2 regions of the Arthrobacter flavus genome follow, and region 2 is predicted to be linked to the other one. Evidence: predicted binding sites of a transcription regulator. Region 2 holds the regulator's gene; the other holds the start of a gene.
The links. The regulator LexA, encoded in region 2, represses DNA repair genes until DNA is damaged. The targets are predictions, from matches to a motif close to TCGAACANNTGTTCGA.
Positions count from the first base shown of each region.

Region 1: a site for LexA is predicted at 1,749-1,764, ahead of ABD059_RS01305 (LysM peptidoglycan-binding domain-containing protein). Genes of this name have one in related genera too.

Region 1 covers NZ_BAAAIJ010000003.1:67,371-74,320, forward strand. The annotation lists gene ABD059_RS01300 (DsbA family protein) at 1-728, opposite strand, end outside; gene ABD059_RS01305 (LysM peptidoglycan-binding domain-containing protein) at 904-1,689, opposite strand; cyclic di-AMP (ydaO/yuaA leader) riboswitch at 1,806-1,982, opposite strand; gene ABD059_RS01310 (VIT1/CCC1 transporter family protein) at 2,123-2,851, opposite strand; gene ABD059_RS01315 (universal stress protein) at 3,108-3,539, shown strand; gene ABD059_RS01320 (isopenicillin N synthase family dioxygenase) at 3,711-4,736, shown strand; gene ABD059_RS01325 (Lrp/AsnC family transcriptional regulator) at 4,796-5,284, opposite strand; gene ABD059_RS01330 (serine hydrolase) at 5,734-6,216, shown strand; gene ABD059_RS01335 (hypothetical protein) at 6,448-6,684, opposite strand.
Region 2 covers NZ_BAAAIJ010000036.1:41,570-48,519, reverse strand. The annotation lists gene dapF (diaminopimelate epimerase) at 1-311, shown strand, start outside; gene ABD059_RS09320 (class I SAM-dependent methyltransferase) at 367-975, opposite strand; gene hflX (GTPase HflX) at 1,217-2,761, shown strand; gene ABD059_RS09310 (ATP-dependent DNA helicase) at 2,754-4,784, shown strand; gene lexA (transcriptional repressor LexA) at 4,836-5,492, opposite strand; gene ABD059_RS09300 (LysM peptidoglycan-binding domain-containing protein) at 5,948-6,322, shown strand; gene ABD059_RS09295 (histidinol-phosphate transaminase) at 6,511-6,950, shown strand, end outside.

The sequences.
Region 1 (6,950 bases), on a different contig from region 2:
GTTTCTGCCAGCACAGTCTCAATGGCTTGTTCAAATACTTCTACTGGTTGGGCGCCCGAGATGGGGATGTCGTTCACCAGAAACAAGGGTGTTCCGGTAGCTCCCAGGGCTGCGGCTTCCTCAGCGTCGGTTTGAACAGCCTGATTGAGCTCCTCCGAGTCCAGATCCGCTGTGAACGCCGTGATGTCGGCTACCCCAACTTCTTCTGCGATGCGGATCAGCTCCTCGCGCGGGAGGCTGATATGTCCGCGGTCGGGGGCCGCAGCGAAGACGGCCTTATTGAACTCCCAGAACCTATCCTGTTCCCCTGCTGCCCGGCCGGCAACTGCAGCGCTAAGAGACTCGGCCCCGAAGACCGGCAAATCTCGCCACTCAATCCTTAGTTCCCCGCTAGCTACATACTGCTCGACCAACGCCGGCAATGTCTCGCGCGAGAAAACCCCGCAGAACGGGCATCTGTAGTCGGCGTATTCGACCAAAACAACTGGGGCGTCAACCTCACCTATTGCTAACGGGTCGTCGGCGATGCGCCGGGATAAATCGAACTTTTCTTCCTCCCGGCCACCGGATTCCTCTGCGACGTCTGTTCCTGATCCATCTGAAGCGGGGGAGGAGGCTCGCTGGGATGCGATCAACCCAATCATCAGGATGAGCGCGGCGACAAGCAGGGCAGCGATGAGGGTGGCCGATCGAACACCTGTAGTTCGTTGATCAGATTCTTGTGGCACTTCATTACTCCTGGCGTCATGCGTCCACTGGGGGAGGCGCAGGGGGAGGGAAAAAGAAAAAAGGGGGGAAAGGATTCACCCGGACACCAGATCCTGTCTGTCTGATCTGGTGTCCGGGCATGTCCGAAATACACCGAGGTCGGCCAGGTCAGAGCCCAGCCAGCGGGTTTGTCGACTAGAGGTTGACCCGGTAATAGACAGGACCGGAACCTACGTTGACGGATTCCTCAACCGTCTGGTTACCGTTCCAGCCGCTGTGGATGGCTCGTCCGTCGCCGAGGTAGACGGCGTTGTGTGAAAAGCCCATCCCGCCGTCCGCGTAGTAGACGAAGTCGCCGGGCTGGGGATCCGATACTGGAGTAGCGAAGGCCATCAAGGACTCGGGGGACTCATCTCCTACCCCTATCACCCCGGCGGCTCGCAATGCTCCTTCGCCCAGGACGGTGCAGTCCTGAATAGCGCCCAACTGCGTGTTAGCGAAGGCAAGAATACGGCTGTTGGCAGTACCGCTCTGGGGAGCGTCCGAGGAATCCCAGATGTTTCCTGACTCGTTGCTCACCCTGGTGCTCAGGGCATTGATCGATGCACTTTGTGTAGTCAGGCTAGAGTCGGAAACCGCTGATGACGGGCCTGCGGAGCCGGCGTCGATCGCTGCAGCATTCTCGGCATTCGACTCATCTGACAGGACGATGGTGTTTCCCGGGTAGATGATTGACGTGACAGTGAGCTGGTTCAGGCTCAGGAGCTTGTGCAACGCCACACCTGTCTGGACGCTGATAGCTCCCAGCGAATCACCTGACTGCACGGTGTACGCAGTGCCTTGATCGGTGGGGGTCGCCTCCACTTCGACTGGTGAAGCAGCCGATGAGAGCGATGAAACGGTGTGATCCTGCGCCGGGTGGGCGATCGCCGAAGCGTGGGCGGGGCTCGCTCCCGCCGCCAGCATTCCGGAAGCAACCACAAGCGCTGCGACTTTGGGCCCCTACTGGGAGAGGGTGGACTGCCCGCTGAGGAGAAGAATCGAACGGCTTTTCGTATCGGCGCGATGTCGAGCACGCAGAGTATGTGATGACATGGGTAATCTCTCCCTATACCTACGAGGTGAGCTGTCGGATTCGGATGGGAGGCACCCGGCCGCATGAGGACAAAATCCCCATTCGGCTTCACCCCAAGGGTTCTAAAGAACCCACCTGTGGTTTCCCCGTCCCAGCCTTCCTATCCAAGGACCTAAGCCTCTGGCTGGGTTCGGTAAGAGGCATCGATGAGCCCCACTTTTAGTGGAGCGTTGTAATCAACCTACTCGGAAAAGCCAAATGTACAAACATTTACCTCGAGTGCGGTTTTCCGGTCGGCAGCCTCAAGGAAAAAGGACAAATCCGGGGCGTTGTCGAGCATTAGACCACTCCGGTGGTCCCCAGGAGCGACCCGATGAGGAAGGTGGCGGCCAATGCGAGCGCGCCGCCGAGAACGATCCTCACAGTCGGGCGCGTCGCTGGATTGTCGCCAATCCGTGCGCTTCCGTAGCCGGTGATGGCGAGGGCAATCAGGACTGCGCCGAAGGTCCAAAGGACACGAGTCTCCTCTGGAAACAAAAGGATTGTCAGCAGGGGGAGAATCGCTCCAAGGGTGAAGGCCAGCGCAGACGCCCCCGCAGCAGCGAGCGGGCTCGCCACGGCGTCCTCGCGCAATCCGAGTTCCGCTTCGAGATGGGCCCCCAGGGCATCGTGTTTGGTGAGTTCGACTGCCACCTGATGGGCCGTGTCCGGGCTCAGCCCTTTTGATTGGTAGATTCCGGCAAGCTCCACAAGCTCAGCCTCGGGCTCGGTCTCCAGCTCAAGGCGTTCCTTGGCGATGAGGGCCTCCTGGCTGTCTTTCTGACTACTCACGGACACGTACTCTCCAAGAGCCATGGATATCGCACCGCCGACAAGACCGGCGATGCCAGCGGCAAGAATCACGGGAGTTGCCGTTGTCGCACCCGCGACTCCGACGACCAGGGCCGCGACCGAGACAATTCCGTCATTGGCTCCGAGTACACCGGCTCGCAGCCAATTGAGTCTGCCATGGATGGTGTTGTCATGCGGTTCATCACTATGCGTGCCTGGTACGGGAGAACTAGTCATGCCCGTAATCTAGGCCTCCACGAGCCAGTGCACCAGTAAGGATCCACTCTCATGCCTGCGTGACGAATCGGGTGACCGCGACGCACTTCACGGTGATCCACTGCGGCGCTGGAGAGAGCTGCCGGTCAACATTGCGCTGGGCGGTGTGGTCCACGGGTCGGCGAAGAGGCACTCGATTCTTTGACCGAGTAGGGTAAGCGAACCAAGTAGGCACCACATACCGCAATTGCGGTTCGAAGTTCGAGGAGGACACGTCATGACCGGAAGTGTGATTGTTGGTGTGGATGGAAGTGAGACCGCATTTAAGGCAGCCTCACGCGCCGCGACTCTTGCTGAGGGCCTCGATGCCGAACTCGTGGTGGTCAGCGCGCACATTACGGGCAACACTGAAGTCGTCCATATCGGCAATGACACATGGATACTGGACGATGCTGAGCAGGCTCTCAAGCTGGCCGAGCAGGTTGCAGTGAAGCTGCGGGAACAACATCCCTCTGTGAAGGTCCGCCCCGCTGCGGGACGGGGCAAGCCGCAGGATGTCCTCATCGAGGAGGCAGAGCGTACCGACGCCCAGCTGCTGGTGGTAGGTAACGTAGGAATGAAAGGGCTCCGGCGGGTGCTGGGCAGCGTTGCCTGGAGTGTTGTACACAACGCACCCTGTGATGTGCTCGTCGTGAAGACCGCATCCTGATTACACCGCAGGTTCGACGCTACGTCCCGGCCTGACCCGAGAAGTGCAAACGGCCGCATGGGCGGTCGACATACTTCGCAACGGGATCGTTCGACTCCCCGGCTTCGGTCGTAACATTGAAGCGGATACGGACTCCGGTTTCCGAAACGCGTCGTAAAGGACTATAAGAACTTGTCACTCGAATCACTGCCTGTCCTGGATTACTCTCAGCTGAACGCAGGCCCGGAGGAAGCATCAGACTTCCGGGACGGTTTGCGCAAGGCGATGCACGAGGTCGGGTTCCTGTACTTGGCAGGCCATGGCATTCCGCAGGAGCTCATTGACGCCATGCTCGACACCTCCCGGCGTTTCTTCGACCTGTCGGAGGAACAAAAACTGGCGCTGGAGAACGTTAATAGCCCCCAGTTTCGTGGCTACACCCGGATGGGCGCTGAGCTGACCGACCGGGCGGTGGACTGGCGAGAGCAGATCGACATTGGGGTCGAGCGCGACGCTGTGGAAACGGGGGGAGATGTAGCTGACTACTGGCGGCTGGAAGGCCCCAATTTGTGGCCGGCTGAATTGCCCGAGATGCGGGAGATCGTCTCTGAATGGACACAGCGACTGAGCGCCATCTCTCTCGATCTCTTGCGGGCGCTTGCGGTGTCTCTCGGCGCACCAGAGGACAGCTTCGATGAAGCCTTCGGTTCCAACGCCTTCCCGATGCTGAAAATCGTGCGCTACCCCGGTGAGTCCGGCAACGAGCCGAAACAGGGCGTCGGTTCACACCGCGACGGCGGAGTACTGACCCTGCTCCTGGTAGAGCAGGGAAAGGGCGGGCTCCAGGTCGAATACCAGGGAAAGTGGATTGACGTACCCCAGGTTCCTGGAACCTTTGTCGTCAACATCGGTGAAATGCTTGAGTTGGCGACAAACGGCTATCTTAAAGCGACCTTGCACCGTGTCATCTCACCCGGTACCGGCGCCGACAGGATTTCGCTGCCCTTCTTCTACAATCCGGCACTCGACGCCACCATGCCCGCCCTGCGCATGAGCCCGCAGTTCCACGCCAAGGCTCAAGGGCTGTCGGCGGATCCGACCGACAGTCCAATCCTCGAAACCTACGGGGATAACGCCCTGCGCTATCGGTTGCGGGCCCACCCGAACGTTGCCGCACTTCACCACGCCGACCTCCTGCAGCAGCAAGGACAGCAATAGAGAACGTAGACAGCCATCGGGTCTGAAGCTCAGCGGAACGGGTGTGGCTCCCCGTTGGTCTAGTTACCCAGCGTCGCAAGGAGCGGACCCATCCGGTAGGGGATGGGTTGCCGGAGGAACATGCTGGTCCTGGTTCGCAAAATTCCAGGGCAGAGGCGAATCTCTTCCGACACCCGGTAGAGGTCATCCGGGTCGCGAGCGACGACCCGGCAGAGAAGGTCTGTTTCTCCCGCGGGTGCCAGACACTCGACAATTTCGGGAATGGCGCGGAGCCCTTCAACGGCAACATCGATCCTGTGCTGGTCAAGCTCTGCGGCTACATGCGCTGAGATGAACAAGCCCAGGGCCTCCGGCGCGATGCGCACACTGTTGTCCCTCAGCGCGCCTTGGGACTCGTAGCGCTCCAGGCGCGCTTGGACCGTCCCGCGGGCTAACCCTGTGCGGTGCGCGATGGCCAGCACGGTCATTCGAGAGTCAGCGTCAAGTGCTTCAAGGACTGCACGGTCAATAGCATCCCTGATCGGACGGTGATCTTTGTTGGTGGCCATGGGTTCTCCTCAGTAGGTGCAGTCAGGATGACCACACTTCGCGCTTGTACAGCTAGAAGTCTAGTCAGATTGACTACTAAATACGCCGACTGTTGCACACAGGCCAGACGATGTTGCTCAATGGAAGACAGAACGGCCAGGAATGGAGATCCCTTCCCAGGCTTGAGAAGCAACTAGAGAGCACACCCACTCCAAGGTTGCGAAGTGCCGCTCCCACAAGGAGCACGCGCAGTCCGTCGCCCCATCCCTGCTGCGGACTTCTTCGATCTGGTTCAGCCTGTGCCCCGGCACCGTCGCCGGCGCCGCGGTTCTTGCCCCGGCGGTGGTCTGTGGGACGCTCTTAACGGGCGAGAGTGTTGGCGCAGTCTGGCCGGAGGTCACAGAACCCCCACTCGTCGGCTCGTTGACATGCTGTTGCGCCGTATCCGCCGCAACAGGATCGAACCACCTTGGAGGTCACTACGAAGAAGTCTGCGTTTCTACCTGCCATTGCCACTGCCGTGCTGGTGGCCGGTGCTGGCTGCGCTCCTGCGACAGAGAAGCCGCCGGGCGGGGCTCCCGAACAACCTTCGGCACCTACACCCTCTTCCGCCAATACTTTGCCGACCGATTCCGACCGTTCGGAGGAACCGCCGTCGGCCCCGGTTGCAGAAGCACCCGAGTCACTGGATGACGACATCACAGCGATCCTTGACGCTGCGGGCGACTACCAGGTCGGGGTTGCCATAGCCGGCGCCTCGGGTGATGACGCACGAGTGTTCGGGGAAGAGTCAGCGTTCTTTGCTGCCAGTACGGCGAAGATCATTACGGCTGCCGCCTTTTACCATTCAGTCGAAGACGGCGAAGCCAGTCTCCATGAGAATCTGGGCCAGGAGGACGCGGCCTTCCAGATCCAGGACATGGTCAATAAGGGGTGGCTTGTGAAAAAGTGAAATATGCGACGTTAGCGCGAATATTCACCAGAAATCAGCCGTCGGCCGGGGCGACCGGGCCGGTTTGTAGCCAAGAAGTCCTTCGCCAATTTGGTGTGTCGCGAAGGGAGGTACCCCTTGCGATGGTGCGTACGCCGCGGCAACCGTTACACGGCGAGCCCTTGTATTCCTTGGGCTGTGAGGGGTCTCAAACGGTCTTGCGAACGATGGTTATCGATCGGGAGTAGTGGGTTACAGCGGGTCGCCCGTTTCGTGGGGTGGTTGTGCTGTGACCAGGTCTCGTCGGTTGAGCTCGGTAGTGAGTTCTTCTAGGCGTCCTTCAGTTTCAGGTTCAGGATTTGAATCGAGGTATTCAGCGTCCAGTTCACGGCGAACCTTGCTGTTGAGCACTTCCACCTCGGTGTCATCCAGGATGGTTAGGTCCGCCGGAAATAGCTCTTCTGGCGTGATCCTACTGTTGTGGTCCATCGGTTCTACTTTCTACTGCACGCGTTCGGGAAAGGGCGTGGTGAGCGGATTGCGGGCTTCATCTAGTTGATCGTCTATGGCCACTAAGTCACGTATTGCTGCGCTGAGTAGTCGTTGTGTGTTTGGTGTGATGTGCGCGCTGGGGTCGCAGATCGAATCGGTGTTTACACATCCTGCCAAGAAGCTAAGCACGGTGCGTGCCAGGTGGGCGCGGGCTGACTGAAGATCGGCGAGCCGTCGTGCCGGTTCTTCCATCGAGGGGGCCC
Region 2 (6,950 bases):
ACCCAACGCCCGTGGACGGGACCAACGTCGAATTCGTGGTGCCGTATGATCCGCTGGTGCACGACGGCGTCGGGCGCGTCAGGATGCGAGTCCATGAACGCGGCGTGGGCGAGACCCTGTCCTGCGGGACGGGGGCGTGCGCGGCGGCGGCGGCCACGAGGTTCTGGGCCGGGGCTGAAGCGCCCCTCACCTGGCGGGTTGAGGTGCCCGGCGGCGTCGTCGGCGTCCGCTTCCATGCTGGACCTGACGGGCGTGAACACGTCAGCCTGAGCGGGCCAGCCGTCCTGGTGGCGACCGGCACCCTCCTCTGAGGACTCCCAGACAGGCCCGCGGTGCGCTGGCGGTGAGGTGTCAAGCGGAGGAATTTCAGGCGGTGAGGCGTTCCACCCTGATAATCCTGAACGACTTTGAGGTAGCAGTGCGGGACACCTCGAACCCGTCGGCCAGCTGATCCGCAATCCACTTTTGCAGCGAGTCAGCGCCGAGGTTCTTCTGCACCACCAACCAGGCGGACCCGCCGGGGGACAGCCGGGGAAGCCACTTCAGCAGCAGGGCGTGCAGCTCGTCCTTGCCCACCCTGATCGGTGGATTGGACCAGATGGTGTCAAAGGTGGCGGCGGCGTCGACCTCTTCCGGGCGCTGTGCCAGCACCTTGCCCAGCCCCAGCAGTTTCGCGTTCTCGGCGGTCAACGCCAGGGCCCGTTCGTTGACGTCGACGGCGACCACTTCGGCGTCGGGCGCCAGCAGGGCCATGGTGAGTGCCAGCGGACCCCAGCCGCAACCGATATCGAGCATCCGCGGGCCCACCGGATCGGGCGCCTCGGCGAGCAGGATGCGGGTGCCTTTATCGATCCCGTCGGAGCTGAAGATGCCCGAGGAGGTCACCAGGGTGCGCTCCACTCCAGCCAGTACCGTGCGGAGCGGTTTGCGGGTCTCCGGGCCGGACGGCTGGGCGCTGAAGTAGTGGGAATCCATAACAAACCAGCGTAGTCGAGCCGCCGACGGTTTCCGGAACCCGGTCAACCCCGGATCCGTGAGCAACCTGGACATCCGTGAGGGAGATCTCGGCCACCAATGTCCAGGTTGGTGCGCCCGGTCCACTTTGCTCACCGATTAGGCACGCACCGTCAGCGGAATCAATTGCGCGCTCAGTGAAGTGCCTCACCTGATCCGGACCGGGGCGACTACCATTGAAGGACACCACTTTAGGGAGCGTATGACCACGAATAACGGGGGACCGGCGACGCCGGAACCAGAGATCGGCCCAGCCGAAATTCAGGCAGTGATTGATCGGATCCTGGCTAAAGACGAGGCGGCTGCCGCGAAGGGCGCGGGCAATCGTTTCGTTGGCGTCTCATCCGGGCACGACGACGAACGCTCGTCCTACGACGGCGACCAGCAGGACCTGGACGAACGGCGCGCTTTGCGACGCGTCGCCGGACTTTCCACCGAGCTCGAGGACGTCACCGAGGTCGAATACCGGCAACTCCGCCTTGAGCGTGTTGTCCTCGCCGGGCTGTGGAGTGAAGGCACCTCCGAAGATGCCGAGAACTCGCTACGGGAGCTGTCAGCGTTGGCGGCCACCGCCGGATCCGAGGTCCTCGACGGCATCGTCCAGCGCCGCCTCAAGCCAGACCCCGGCACCTTCCTTGGCTCGGGTAAGGCCCAGGAGCTCAAAGACATCGTGGTCGCCACCGGCGCCGACACGGTCATTGTGGACAGCGAGTTGTCCCCGTCGCAGCGTCGCGGGCTTGAAGACATCGTCAAGGTCAAGGTCATTGACCGGACCGCGCTGATCCTCGACATCTTTGCCCAGCACGCGAAGTCGCGAGAGGGCAAGGCCCAGGTTGAACTGGCCCAGCTCGAATACCTGCTCCCCAGGCTGCGTGGTTGGGGCGACTCCATGTCCCGGCAGGCAGGCGGCCAGGTCGGCGGCGCCGGTGCGGGTATGGGTTCCCGTGGACCCGGCGAAACGAAGATTGAACTCGACCGGCGGAAGATCCGCACCCGGATGGCGAAGCTGCGCCGGGAAATCAGCGGGATGAAACCAGCCCGGGAAACGAAGCGGGCCAACCGCCGTCGTAATGAGATCCCCTCGGTCGCCATCGCTGGCTACACGAACGCCGGCAAATCCTCGTTGCTGAACCGCCTCACCGACGCTGGCGTCTTGGTGGAGAACGCGCTGTTCGCCACCCTGGATCCGACAGTTCGTAAGGCAGAGACAGCCGATGGGCTGGGGTACACCCTCGCCGATACGGTGGGGTTCGTCAGGTCGCTGCCCACCCAGCTGGTGGAGGCCTTCCGCTCAACGCTTGAGGAAATTGCCGACTCGGACCTGATCCTTCATGTAGTGGATGTGTCGCACCCCGATCCGGAGGGGCAGATCGCCGCCGTGCGGGAAGTGCTCTCGGAGGTCGACGCCCGCAAGGTCCCCGAAATCATTGTCCTGAACAAGGCCGATGCCGCGGATCCGTTCGTGATTGAACGCCTGCGGCAGCGCGAGCCCCGGCACGTGGTGGTGTCAGCCCGGACGGGCGAGGGGATCGCCGAGCTCCTCGAGGCTGTCAGCGCCGCTATTCCCCGGCCGAGCGTGAAGCTGACCCTTCTCGTGCCGTACGAGCGCGGCGACGTCGTCAGCCGGCTGCACCAGTCCGACGCCGAGATTCTGACCCTCGAGCACGTTGAATCGGGCACCCGACTCGACGTCATGGTCCGCGAGGGTCTTGCCGCCGATCTGGAGGAATTCCGCCAGCATGCCTGACAGCGGTACCACGGGGCCGCTGGAACTTCTTGATGCCGCCGTCGAAGCCATGGGCGGCGAGAACCGGGTGGGTCAGCATGAGATGACCCAGCGGGTCGCCGAGGCGTTAACAAGCGGGGACCACCTGCTGGTGCAGGCGGGCACGGGCACCGGTAAGTCGTTGGCCTACCTGATCCCGTTGATCTCCCACGCCCTGACCCACGACAAGCCGGCCATCGTCTCCACCGCCACACTGGCGTTGCAGGCCCAGATAGTCGGACGCGACGTACCCCGGCTGTTGAAGGCCCTCAAAGGCAAGTTGCCCCGCCCCGTCGACGTGGTGCTCCTCAAAGGGCGCGGCAATTACGTCTGCAAGCACAAAACGGGCGGGGGATTCCCCGAAGAGGGGGCACCCGATGCGCTGTTTAGCCTTGGCGAGGACACCGCCGCACCGCACCCTTCCGCCGGCCCGGCCACCCCGCTGGGCCGCGAGGTTGTCAGGCTCCGGGAATGGGCCGAAACCACCGACACGGGAGACCGGGACGAGCTCACCCCGGGTGTGAGCGAGCAGGCGTGGCGGCAGGTATCGGTGACCAGCATGGAGTGCCTCGGCGCACAAAAGTGCCCGGTCGCTGCGGAATGCTTCAGTGAACGGGCCCGGGCGAAGGCAGGTGACGCGGACATCGTCATCACCAACCACGCGATGCTCGCAATCAGCGCCTTCGAAGGGCTTGCGGTGCTGCCCGAGTACGACGTCGTCGTCATCGACGAAGCCCACGAACTGCATGACCGGGTCACCGGCGCGGTCTCCGGCCAGCTGTCGGCGGGGATGATCTCCGCGGCCGCGTCGGCCGCACGGCGGCACCTGTCAATCGCCACCGAGGCCCTCGACTCCGCCAACCGCTTCTTCGAATCGACCGTCACGGCGATTCCCACGGGATTGATGGCCGCCGGACTCACCGAGGAGCAGGAGACGGCGATCACCCAGGTCCGCGAAGCCTGCCGGGCAGTGCTCTCGGATGCCAAGGGAGACGGGCCGACCCCAGCCGACGGCGGACGTCAGATGGCAAAGTCCCATGTCCTCGCCGTCTTCGAACTGTGCGAGCGGCTGCTGACGGCCACTCCGGCCGGGGAGGTGCTCTGGGCATCACGGCCCAGCACCTTCTCGCCGGGCACCGGGTATTCACAGCCCGACGACGACGCCCCCGCGACCATCAACATTGCTCCGCTGTCCGTGGCTGGGAAGCTGCGGGAGGGATTGTTCGCGGATCACACAGTGGTCCTGACCTCGGCAACGCTCGCCATCGGATCCGAGTTCGGGCCGGTTGCCGGTTCGCTGGGTCTTGCGGGTGCCTCGGCGCCGTCGTGGACCGGCGTCGACGTCGGCAGTCCTTTCGACTATCCGAAGCAGGGCGTGCTGTATGTCGCGAAGGATCTGCCCAAGCCGGAGCGGGGCACCTCACCTGAGCAGCTCGACGAACTGGAGGTACTCCTCAAAGCGTCACGGGGCGGAGCGCTGGGACTGTTCTCTTCCCGTCGTGCTGCCGAGGACGCGGCCGAAGCCCTGCGCCCCCGGGTCGACTTTGACATTCTGTGCCAGGGCGAATCGTCAATGTCAGCGCTGGTCAAACAGTTTTCGGAGGAACCGGACACCTGCCTCTTCGGCACCATGTCACTCTGGCAGGGCGTCGATGTGCCGGGCCGGTCCTGCAGGCTGGTCACCATCGACCGTATTCCCTTCCCGCGCCCCGACGACCCCCTCATGACTGCACGCACGCGGGCCGTGGCGAAAGCCGGCGGAAATGGCTTCATGAGTGTCTCGGCGACCCACGCGGCCGTCCGGCTCGCCCAGGGTGCCGGCCGCCTCATCCGCGCGGCCGAGGACAAGGGGGTGGTGGCCATTCTCGATTCCCGGCTTGCCAACGCACGCTACGGATCCTTCCTGCGTGCCGCGCTGCCGCCCTTCTGGTCCACCACTGACCGCTCGACGGCGGTCGGCGTCCTGAAGCGACTGGCCGGCAAACCCACACCGCCGAATAGCTAGCGCCGGTGGGCTCCGGCCCTTCTAGCCTGCCAGAGCTAACTTCCCAGCGGGTTAGAGGGCGCGCATCACCGAGACAACCTTGCCCATGATCGTGGCAAGGTCTCCCAGGATCGGCTCGTACTGGGTGTTCTGAGGGAGCAGCCAGGTGTGGCCGTCACGTTGGCGGAACGTCTTGACCGTCGCCTCGTCGTCGAGGAGTGCGGCCACAATGTCACCGTTCTGTGCCTCCTGCTGGCGGCGGACCACTACCCAGTCACCGTCGCAAATGGCGGCGTCAATCATCGAGTCGCCATAGACGCGCAGCATGAACAAATCGCCGTGACCCACCAGTTGGCGGGGTAGGGGCATGACGTCTTCCACCACCTGATCGGCCAGCACCGGCCCACCGGCGGCGATCCGTCCCACCATCGGGACCATTGCTGCATCGATTGCGCCGCCGACGTCGGGCAGCGTGCCGCGGTCCGATCCTTCGTCACCACTGCGCTGATCGTGGTCAAGGGTCAGAGGCAGCAGAATCTCCATGGCGCGAGGGCGCTTGGGGTCTCGCCGGAGGTACCCCATCCGTTCCAGCTGCGACAGCTGATGCGTGACGCTGGAGAGGCTGGCGAGCCCCACCGTGTCCCCGATCTCCCGCATTGAGGGTGGATAGCCGTTGGTTCCGATCGCTCGCTGGATGGTCTCAAGGATCTTCTTCTGCCGGGGCGTCATGCCCTTGGGCACCTGACGGCCACGTGGGCGGCCACGGGTTGGTAGGGCTGCCGGGGGAATGTCTGAGCTCTGCTCGCCCAGTGGTTCGGCGGACTCTTTCACGGTCGCTGTCCCTTCGATAAGAATCCATGGACCCCGGCAGATCCCTGTGTTTTGGGGGCCGAGCTTATTTTGTCAGTGGCGGATGATGTGCTGGTTTCTGCTGGATCCCGAACCTTCATCCTTGCCCTAACGGTATGGGAGTTGGAACCCGTTTTCAAACATTTGTTCGATCGTGTCTCGACAAAGTTCGTCAATCAGTGCTAAAAATAAACCAGCAGTAATTCGAAGATAAGTTCGAACAAAACGGGAATGGCCGGTTTTAGCTCGAACATCTTCTTCAACCTTCAGGGTTGGTGCCGGATTCATACCCCGGCACCGAATGGACTGATTCGAGAGTACAGAGAGGTGTATCCATGTCTGTCATCACCACGCACCAGAATTTCCCCACCACCGAGAGCGGCTCGACCAAGGGTAGCCCCACCAAGCTGCGGCTCACGCGCAGGGGCCGGCTTCTGCTGGTCGGATTGCCGATCGTCCTGCTGGCATCAGCTGCCCTGATGCTGGCCGGATTCTTCAACTCGCCCGCGAAAGCCTCGGCCGAAGGCGGCGAGGTCACCCAGACCGTCAGTGTCAGCGTTGCGGCCGGGGAAACCATCTGGCAGTTGGCTACCGAGTTCGCCCCGGACCGCGACCCGCGCGTCGTCGTCTCCGAGATTGTCGAGCTCAACAGCCTGGGCACGTCAGTGCTGCAGGCAGGTCAGCAATTGGATGTGCCCGCCAACCGGTAAGCCTGCCCGGACGCCACTTCCCACGGCCAGTGCCTCACGCCGCCAGGACATCCCCGCAGAACCCTCCAACCCGGTCGGCCAGTTTCGGCCACCGGGTGCGGAGTTTCTGCGATCGCCACGGTGACCAGGATGACGGTGGAAGACCCACCGATTCTGCACCAGCACCACTCCACGCTTAACCTTGATAGGTGAGCGAACAGTTTGAGCGGTTGAGCCGGCTACCCCTGCGCGATGATCTGCGGGGCAAGCACCCCTACGGGGCGCCACAGTTGGATGTCCCCATCCTCCTCAACGTCAACGAGAACACCTACGGGGTTCCGGACGATGTTCGGCAGGCAATCGTCGAGGCGGTCAGCAGGGAAGTCGTGGGTTTGAACCGCTACCCAGACCGGGAATTCACTGAACTCCGGACCAATTTGGCGCGCTACCTCGGCCACGGCCTGACGCCGGAGAACCTGTGGGCTGCCAACGGATCAAACGAGGTGCTGCAGCACCTTCTGCAAGCCTTCGGCGGACCGGGCCGATCCGCAATCGGCTTCCCCCCGACCTACTCCATGTATCCGCTACTGGCGAGCAGCACCGGCACCCGCTACATCGCAGGTCGGGGAAATGAGAAGTTCGACCTCAA